DNA from 3 places in the Acidovorax sp. KPB24-03 genome. Region 3 is predicted to be linked to each of the others. Evidence: predicted binding sites of a transcription regulator. Region 3 holds the regulator's gene; each other region holds the start of a gene.
What was found. The regulator FliA, encoded in region 3, starts transcription of late flagellar genes. The targets are predictions, from matches to a motif close to CTAAAGTTTNNNNNNNNNNNGCCGNTA.
Positions count from the first base shown of each region.

Region 1: the regulator FliA is predicted to act here: its motif matches at 880-906, upstream of AC27KI_RS03050 (flagellin).
Region 2: the regulator FliA is predicted to act here: its motif matches at 1,256-1,282, upstream of fliS (flagellar export chaperone FliS).

Region 1 is NZ_BAAJYR010000009.1:23,513-25,775, forward strand. Features, by position in the region: gene AC27KI_RS03045 (flagellin) at 1-669, opposite strand, end outside; gene AC27KI_RS03050 (flagellin) at 1,055-2,263, shown strand, end outside.
Region 2 is NZ_BAAJYR010000009.1:26,219-28,481, forward strand. Features, by position in the region: gene fliD (flagellar filament capping protein FliD) at 1-1,153, shown strand, start outside; gene fliS (flagellar export chaperone FliS) at 1,313-1,738, shown strand; gene AC27KI_RS03065 (flagellar protein FliT) at 1,741-2,040, shown strand.
Region 3 is NZ_BAAJYR010000291.1:1,156-3,418, forward strand. Features, by position in the region: partial or broken gene flhF (flagellar biosynthesis GTPase FlhF) at 1-141, shown strand, start outside; gene AC27KI_RS19375 (hypothetical protein) at 134-931, shown strand; gene AC27KI_RS19380 (RNA polymerase sigma factor FliA) at 936-1,652, shown strand; gene AC27KI_RS19385 (hypothetical protein) at 1,774-2,136, opposite strand; gene flgM (flagellar biosynthesis anti-sigma factor FlgM) at 2,179-2,263, opposite strand, start outside.

The DNA.
Region 1 (2,263 bases), on a different contig from region 3:
GGAGCCAGCGGCCTTGATGCTTCCCAGGTCGATGGCGGAACCCGAACCGACCTGGATCGTCAGTCCGCCCGCAGGAATCGCGCTGCCGAAGGCGGAGATCGACGTGTCCGACGCATCCACGGCGATCGCGGTGCTCGTGCTCGAGTACATGATGCTGGACAGGCCCGAAGCGCGGGTGTCTGCCAGGGCGCCGAGCGTGACGTTGTCGCCGGAGTTGGCGCCCACCTGGAACAGGGCGCCCGCGAAGCTGCCGTCCAAGATCTTCTGGCCGTTGAAGCTGGTCTGCTTGGAAACGCGGTCGATTTCGTCGGTGAGTTGCTTGACTTCGGATTGCAGCGCGGCCCGGTCGGCCTTGCTGTTCGTGGCGTTGCTGGCCTGAACGGCCAACTCGCGCATCCGCTGCAGCATGTCGCCGACCTTGCCCAGGGCGCCTTCTGCCGTCTGGGCCAGCGAGATGCCGTCGTTGGCGTTGCGGGAGGCCACGGCCAGGCCCTTGACCTGGGTGTTCATGCGCTCGGCGATGGCCAGGCCGGCCGCATCGTCCTTGGCACTGTTGACGCGCAGGCCGGAAGACAGCCTCTGCATGGTGGTCGTCAGCGAAGCTGCCGACATTCCCAGATTGCGCTGGGCGTTGAGTGAGGCGATGTTGGTGTTGATCGTCGAGGCCATTACGGAACTCCTTCGCAAAAGGGACAAGGCACAGCTGCCGTGGCCAAGGACACCACCATCAGCGGGCAACCCTAGCGTTGGGAGAATTCTCCTCAGGTGGGGTTTTCCTGGCGTGGGGAAAAAAGGGCGGAAAACCATCCATATCCACCCTTGTGGGAGCTGGCTGACTCGGGCGGTGCCGGGGAAAGCCGATTTTTTTGCATGGAGACGCTCAAGTTCTCCAGGGGCTGCCCGATAACCTAACCAACAGGTTCAAGCGAATTTGTTGACCGGCAAGCGATGGATGGGTTCACGTGACTGCCGCCCCGGTCTTGGCAGCTGGCCATGGGGGTCAGCGTTGTGATCGGCGGTCTAGCCGGAATTTAAGTTACCAAGGAGCATTTCAATGGCCTCTACCATCAACACCAATATTGCTTCGCTCAACGCACAGCGCAATCTGGGCATGTCTGCGAACTCTCTCACCACCTCGATGCAGCGCCTGTCTTCCGGCCTGCGCGTCAACAGCGCCAAGGACGATGCCGCCGGCCTGTCGATCGCCGAGCGCATGAACACCCAGATCAAGGGTCTGACCGTGGCAGCCCGCAACGCCAACGACGGCATCTCGCTGGCCCAGACGGCAGAAGGCGCCCTGGGCAAGGTCGGCGACATGCTGCAACGGATGCGTGAACTGTCGGTGCAGGCCAGCAATGCCACCAACAGCACCAAGGACCGCGCTGCACTGCAGTCCGAAGTCAAGCAGCTCACCGACGAAATCGACCGTGTGGCCAAGCAAACCAGCTTCAACGGCCAGAAGATCCTGGACGGCAGCTTTGCGGGCGCCCTGTTCCAGGTCGGTGCCAACTCCGGTGAAAACATCACCGTCGGCGCTCTGACCAATTCCTCGGCTTCCGGCCTGTCGAACATCGAATACTCCACGGGCAGCGTGACCGCCCTGAATGCTTCCGACACGACGGTCACGGGCTTCGGCACCAAGATCGCCGCCGGTGGCCTGACCATCCAGGTGGGCTCGGCATCCGCCATCGATCTGGGCGAAATCAAGGCCGCTGGCTCTGGTGTGGAACGCCTGGGCCAAGTGGTGTCCGCCATCAACAACAAGTCCGCCGACACCGGTGTGACCGCCTTCCTGACCAAGAAGGACGACGGCACGTACGACCTGGAATTTGCTTCGTCCAAGCTGACCAGCGCAACGCCTCCTGTGCCGGAAACCATCACCTTCGGCGGCACGACCGGCTTCTCCGTGGCGAACACGGGCTTCGCCGCCCCGACGCTGGCGGCCGCCACCGGTACCGACAAGAAGGGTATCGACACCGTGACCGTCGCGACGCAAAAGGACGCATGGGTTTCCCTGAAGAAGATCGACAGCGCGATCGACCAGGTGAACTCCGCACGTGCCGACCTCGGCGCTCTGCAAAGCCGCTTCGAAAACTCGGTGGGCAACATCGACATCCAGGCCGAAAATCTGTCGGCATCGCGTGGCCGGATCGTGGACGCCGACTTCGCCAAGGAAACGGCGAACCTGTCGCGCACGCAGATCCTGCAACAAGCGGGCACTGCGATGGTGGCCCAGGCCAACCAGCTGCCCCAGGGCGTGCTG
Region 2 (2,263 bases), on a different contig from region 3:
CGCATCGTCGTTCGGCGTGAGTGTGCAGCAACTGGCCCGCGCGCAATCGAATGCGTCCACCGCCGTGGCCAAGGACTCCGTGATTGGCGCAGGCACCATGACCATCCAGCTGGGGACCTGGGACTCCACCGCGAATCCACCGACCTTCGGCGTGGGATCCACGAAGCCGATCAATGTCTCGGTCAGCGCGACCGACACGATCACGAACATCGCCGCCAAGATCAACGAAGGCGATGCCGGCGTCACGGCCACCGTGTTGCGCGATGCCTCCGGCGAGCGGCTCCTGCTGCGCTCCAAGACCACCGGGGAAGCGTCAGGGTTTCGCGTGCAGGTGGCGGAGGACCCGGCGGCGCCGGGCCTCTCCAAGCTCGCCTTTGATCCGCAGAACTCCCCAGGCGTGGGCCTGGCGGCCAATACCATCCAGTACGCACAGAACACGCAGGCCAAGATCAACGGCATCAGCGTGACGTCCAAGGACAACACGTTCACCGAAGCCATTCCCGGGCTGACCCTGACGGTGTCGCAAGTGACCACGACCGACGTGGAAATGGGAGTGAAGGCCGATACCGCGACGATGAAGAAGAACATCCAGGATTTCGTGGATGCGTACAACGCCGTCAATGACCTGCTGGGTTCCTCGACCAAGTACGACAGCGAGAGCAAGACCAAAGGCGTGCTGCAGGGCGACAGCACGGCGGTTGGGCTGCAGAACTCGCTGCGGGCGGCCATCGGTGCCGCTGCGGGCGGCACCGCTGCCCTGCAGACGCTGTCCGACATCGGCCTGGAAGTCCAGCGTGGCGGCAAGCTGACGGTGGACAACACCAAGCTGGACAACGCGCTGAAAACGCCCGACACGCTCAAGCAGCTGTTCGCTTCCGACCCAGCCTCGGGCGGTACGGGCACCGGCGCCGCGGTTCGCATGAAGTCGTTCACCTCCGGACTGCTGTCGCTCGACGGCCTCATGAATAACAAGGCCGATGCCCTGGACCTGGAAGTCAAGCGCAACACCTCCGACCAGGACAAGGTGAACAATCGCGCGGCCGTATTGGAAAAGCGCATGCGGGCACAGTACACGGCGCTGGATACCCAGATGGGCAATCTTTCGGCCCTCAACAGCTACATCACGCAGCAGGTCGCCCAGTGGAACAAGTAAGTCCGGCGTCCGGGCCACCCGCCCCCGCGCGGGCTGGCCTGAACCCTGGATAAATCACCGCTGCGCCACTCTGTCAGAACGCCAAAACACCTCGTAAATGTCCTTGAGTTCCTTCTTGATCTGCCGATATTGAATGTAAGTAGCATGAAGGAGTTCTCGATGTACACGCCAGTCAGTTCCCGCGCCGCCTCGGTCTATCGGCAGGTCGGTGTGCAATCCAGTGTGGATGGCGCCTCGCCCCATCAATTGATCCAGATGTTGTTCGATGGCCTGGTGCAATCGCTCAACGCCGCCCGTGGCTCCATGCAGCGCGGCGACGTGGAAGAAAAGGGCCGCCACCTGGGCAAGGCCGTGCGCATCATCGAAGAAGGCCTCAAGGGCGGCCTCAACCCTGTGCAGGGTGGTGAGCTGGCTGCGAATCTCCGTGCGCTGTATGACTACTGCGTGGGCCGGCTCACCATGGCCAACCTGCGCAACGACGTCACCCTGGTGGAAGAAGTGGTCAACCTGATCGTGCCGGTGGCGCAGGGTTGGGGCGAGATCGGTGCCGGCGGCCGTCCTTCGGCCTCCGGTGGGAGAAACTAAGAATGTCTGAAATGCTCATCGATTACTACAAAGCCATCGAAGACAGCAGTGCCAAGATGTTGGAGGCTGCCAAGCTCAAGGATTGGGACGGCGTGGTTCGCTATGAAGGCGCCTGCGCGGTGCTCATCGAGCAACTGCGATTCAAGGCCCAGGAGCACGATCTGTTGCCGGAGCACCGCCGGGAAAAGACGCGCATCATGCAGCGCATCCTGAGCAACGATGCCCAGATCCGCTGCCTGGCGGAACCCTGGCTGTCGCAGTTCGAGCATTTGCTGGAGCGCCAGCCGCAGATGATGCATTGAGGAGGGGTGGGGCCCGCCCTTCGCCGGGCTGTCTGCCCGGCCAGTGCCTCCCGGCGCCACCGCGCAGCGCAGCGCAACGAACGGCAAGCCGGCATGCCTGGCGCGCAGTGCGCCTTCAGCCGTGTTGTTTTCAGGATCGCCGCCGCCGAGAGGGTTTGATGTGGGCGGTTCAGGGAATCGAAAACCCATGCGGCGCCGCTGTATCAGCCGCAGCGGTGCAAGG
Region 3 (2,263 bases):
GCCGCCGATGCGCACAAGCTCATCAGCACCTCGATGCGCTCGCCCGCCAAGTCGGCCTTCGACCCCAAGGCTTCGGACCTGAACTTCTTCTTCTCGCACTCGCCCGAGCTGGCCTCGGAAAGGGGACTGGTCGATGCTTGATACCGGATTCCACCAGGCCACGAGCCTGCACAGCATCACGCCGCAGTCGGACCTGCGGGTCGTGTCTGTCGTGGCGCAGCCCGACGCCGCCTACGGACTGGAAACCCTGTGGCAGGTGTGTTCCAGCCTGCAGCGGCTGGGGTATCCCGTCGCCGTGCTGGACGGCACCGCCCGCGAAACCGACGACGCGCCGGGCCTGGCCCACCTGCTGGCCGAGCCCTCCTGGCAGAACGGCGCCCCGCTCGAAACCGGCCCGGCGGCCTCGTCGCTGGCGGTGATTCCGGCCGGCTACGGCATGCAGCGCCTCGCCCGCCAGACCGCCGACGGCCCGGCCGCGATGCAGGCGCTGCAACCCTTCTTTCGCACCTATGCGCTGCTGGTGCTCTACGCCAGCGCCGAGGTGCTGGCACCGTTGGTGCGCGCGACCTCGGCCATCCCCCTGGTGATCGCCGAAGGCGGCCCCGACAGCGTGGTGCAAAGCTACCGGCAACTGAAACACATGGCGATGCACGCCGGCGTGCACTGCTCGGTGGCCTCCATCCTGCCGCCCGGCGGCCCGGCCCAGGCCGACCCGACGCATGCGGCGTTGAACACGCTGCAGCGCTGCGCCGAGCGGCACCTGGGCAGCGGCATCCTGACCAGCACGGTGCGCGCCAACCACGCCCAGGACGTGCAGCGCCTGGCCTTGCAACTGCTGGAAAACGCGTGCACCATTGGCGCCGCAACGCCGACCCCCACCCCGCCCTTCGGCATGACGGAGACGGCAGCGCATTTCGCCCGGAGACATTGACCCGATGTACACCGCCAAAGGACAGCTCGACCGCGATGCGCTGATCCGCCAGCACGTGCCGCTGGTTCGCCGGATTGCGCACCACATGATCGCCAAGCTCCCGCCCAACGTGGAGCTGGACGACCTCATCCAGGTGGGCATGATGGGCTTGAGCGAGGCCCTGTCGCGCTACGAGGTGGCGCAGGGCGTGCAGTTCGAGACCTTCGCCACCCAGCGCATCCGCGGCGCCATGCTCGACGAATTGCGCGAGGGCGACTGGATGTCCCGCAGTTCGCGCAAGAGCCAGAAGGAAATCGAACACGCCGTCCACCGGCTGGAGCAGAAACTCGGGCGCAGCCCGCTGGAATCCGAGATCGCCGCCGAGCTGGACCTGAGCCTGGGCGAATACCAGACGCTGCTGGGCAAGGTGCGCGGCACGCAGTTGGTCTACCTGGAAGACATGACGCGGGGCGACGACGGCGACGACGGGTTTCTCGACCGGCACGTGGCCGACGGCGAAGCCGACCCGATGGCCATGCTGCGCGACCAGCGGCTCAAGGCCTCGCTGGTGGCCGCCATCAAGAGCCTGCCGGAGCGCGAGCAGCACATCATGGGCATGTACTACGAGCACGACATGAACCTGAAGGAGATCGCGGCCGTGCTGGGCGTGACCGAATCGCGCATCTGCCAGTTGCACAGCCAGTCCATCGCCCGGCTGCGGGCCAAGATGCGCAGCCACTAGCGGAGCGCCGCCGTCCCACCGGACGCGCCCCTGGCGCCAACGAAAAAGGCCGCATGCAGATGCGGCCTTTTTGCTTTGGGAGGCTGGCTTTTGCCAGGAGCGAAGGGGAAGCCGGGCGGGATCAGCCCTGCGACCGGTAGATCCGAGCGGCGCCGCCCGAGCGTGCCGGAGCACCGTTTCCGTAGGTCGCAGCCTCCTGGGGCGGCAGCAGGGTCGCCACCTGGCGCTCGGTCAACGCGGACAGGCGCGCCAATTGTTCCCGCTGCTGGGACAACTGGCTGCGCAGGGCCTGGATGCGGCGCTGGATGTCGGCCGGCAATTCGGTGGGGCGGGGGATTTTCTGGAGCGCCTGGGACAGATCGAGAGCGGCCTGGCGCAACAGGGGGGCGGTGCGTTCTACCGCGAGCGCGTCGGTTTCCAGCAGGGCGGCACCGACGTCTTTCAACCGGGATTCGACTTCAGACAGCGTGGTTTCGAGTTGCATGGGTGGATCCTGTGCCGATCAACCCCTGCAGGAAACCCGGGGTCAGTGGCTGTTGCTGGTGTGGGAGATGATTTCCTGCGCATTGGACAGCAGCTTGTCCGCGATCGCATCGGCGTCCACCGAGAAA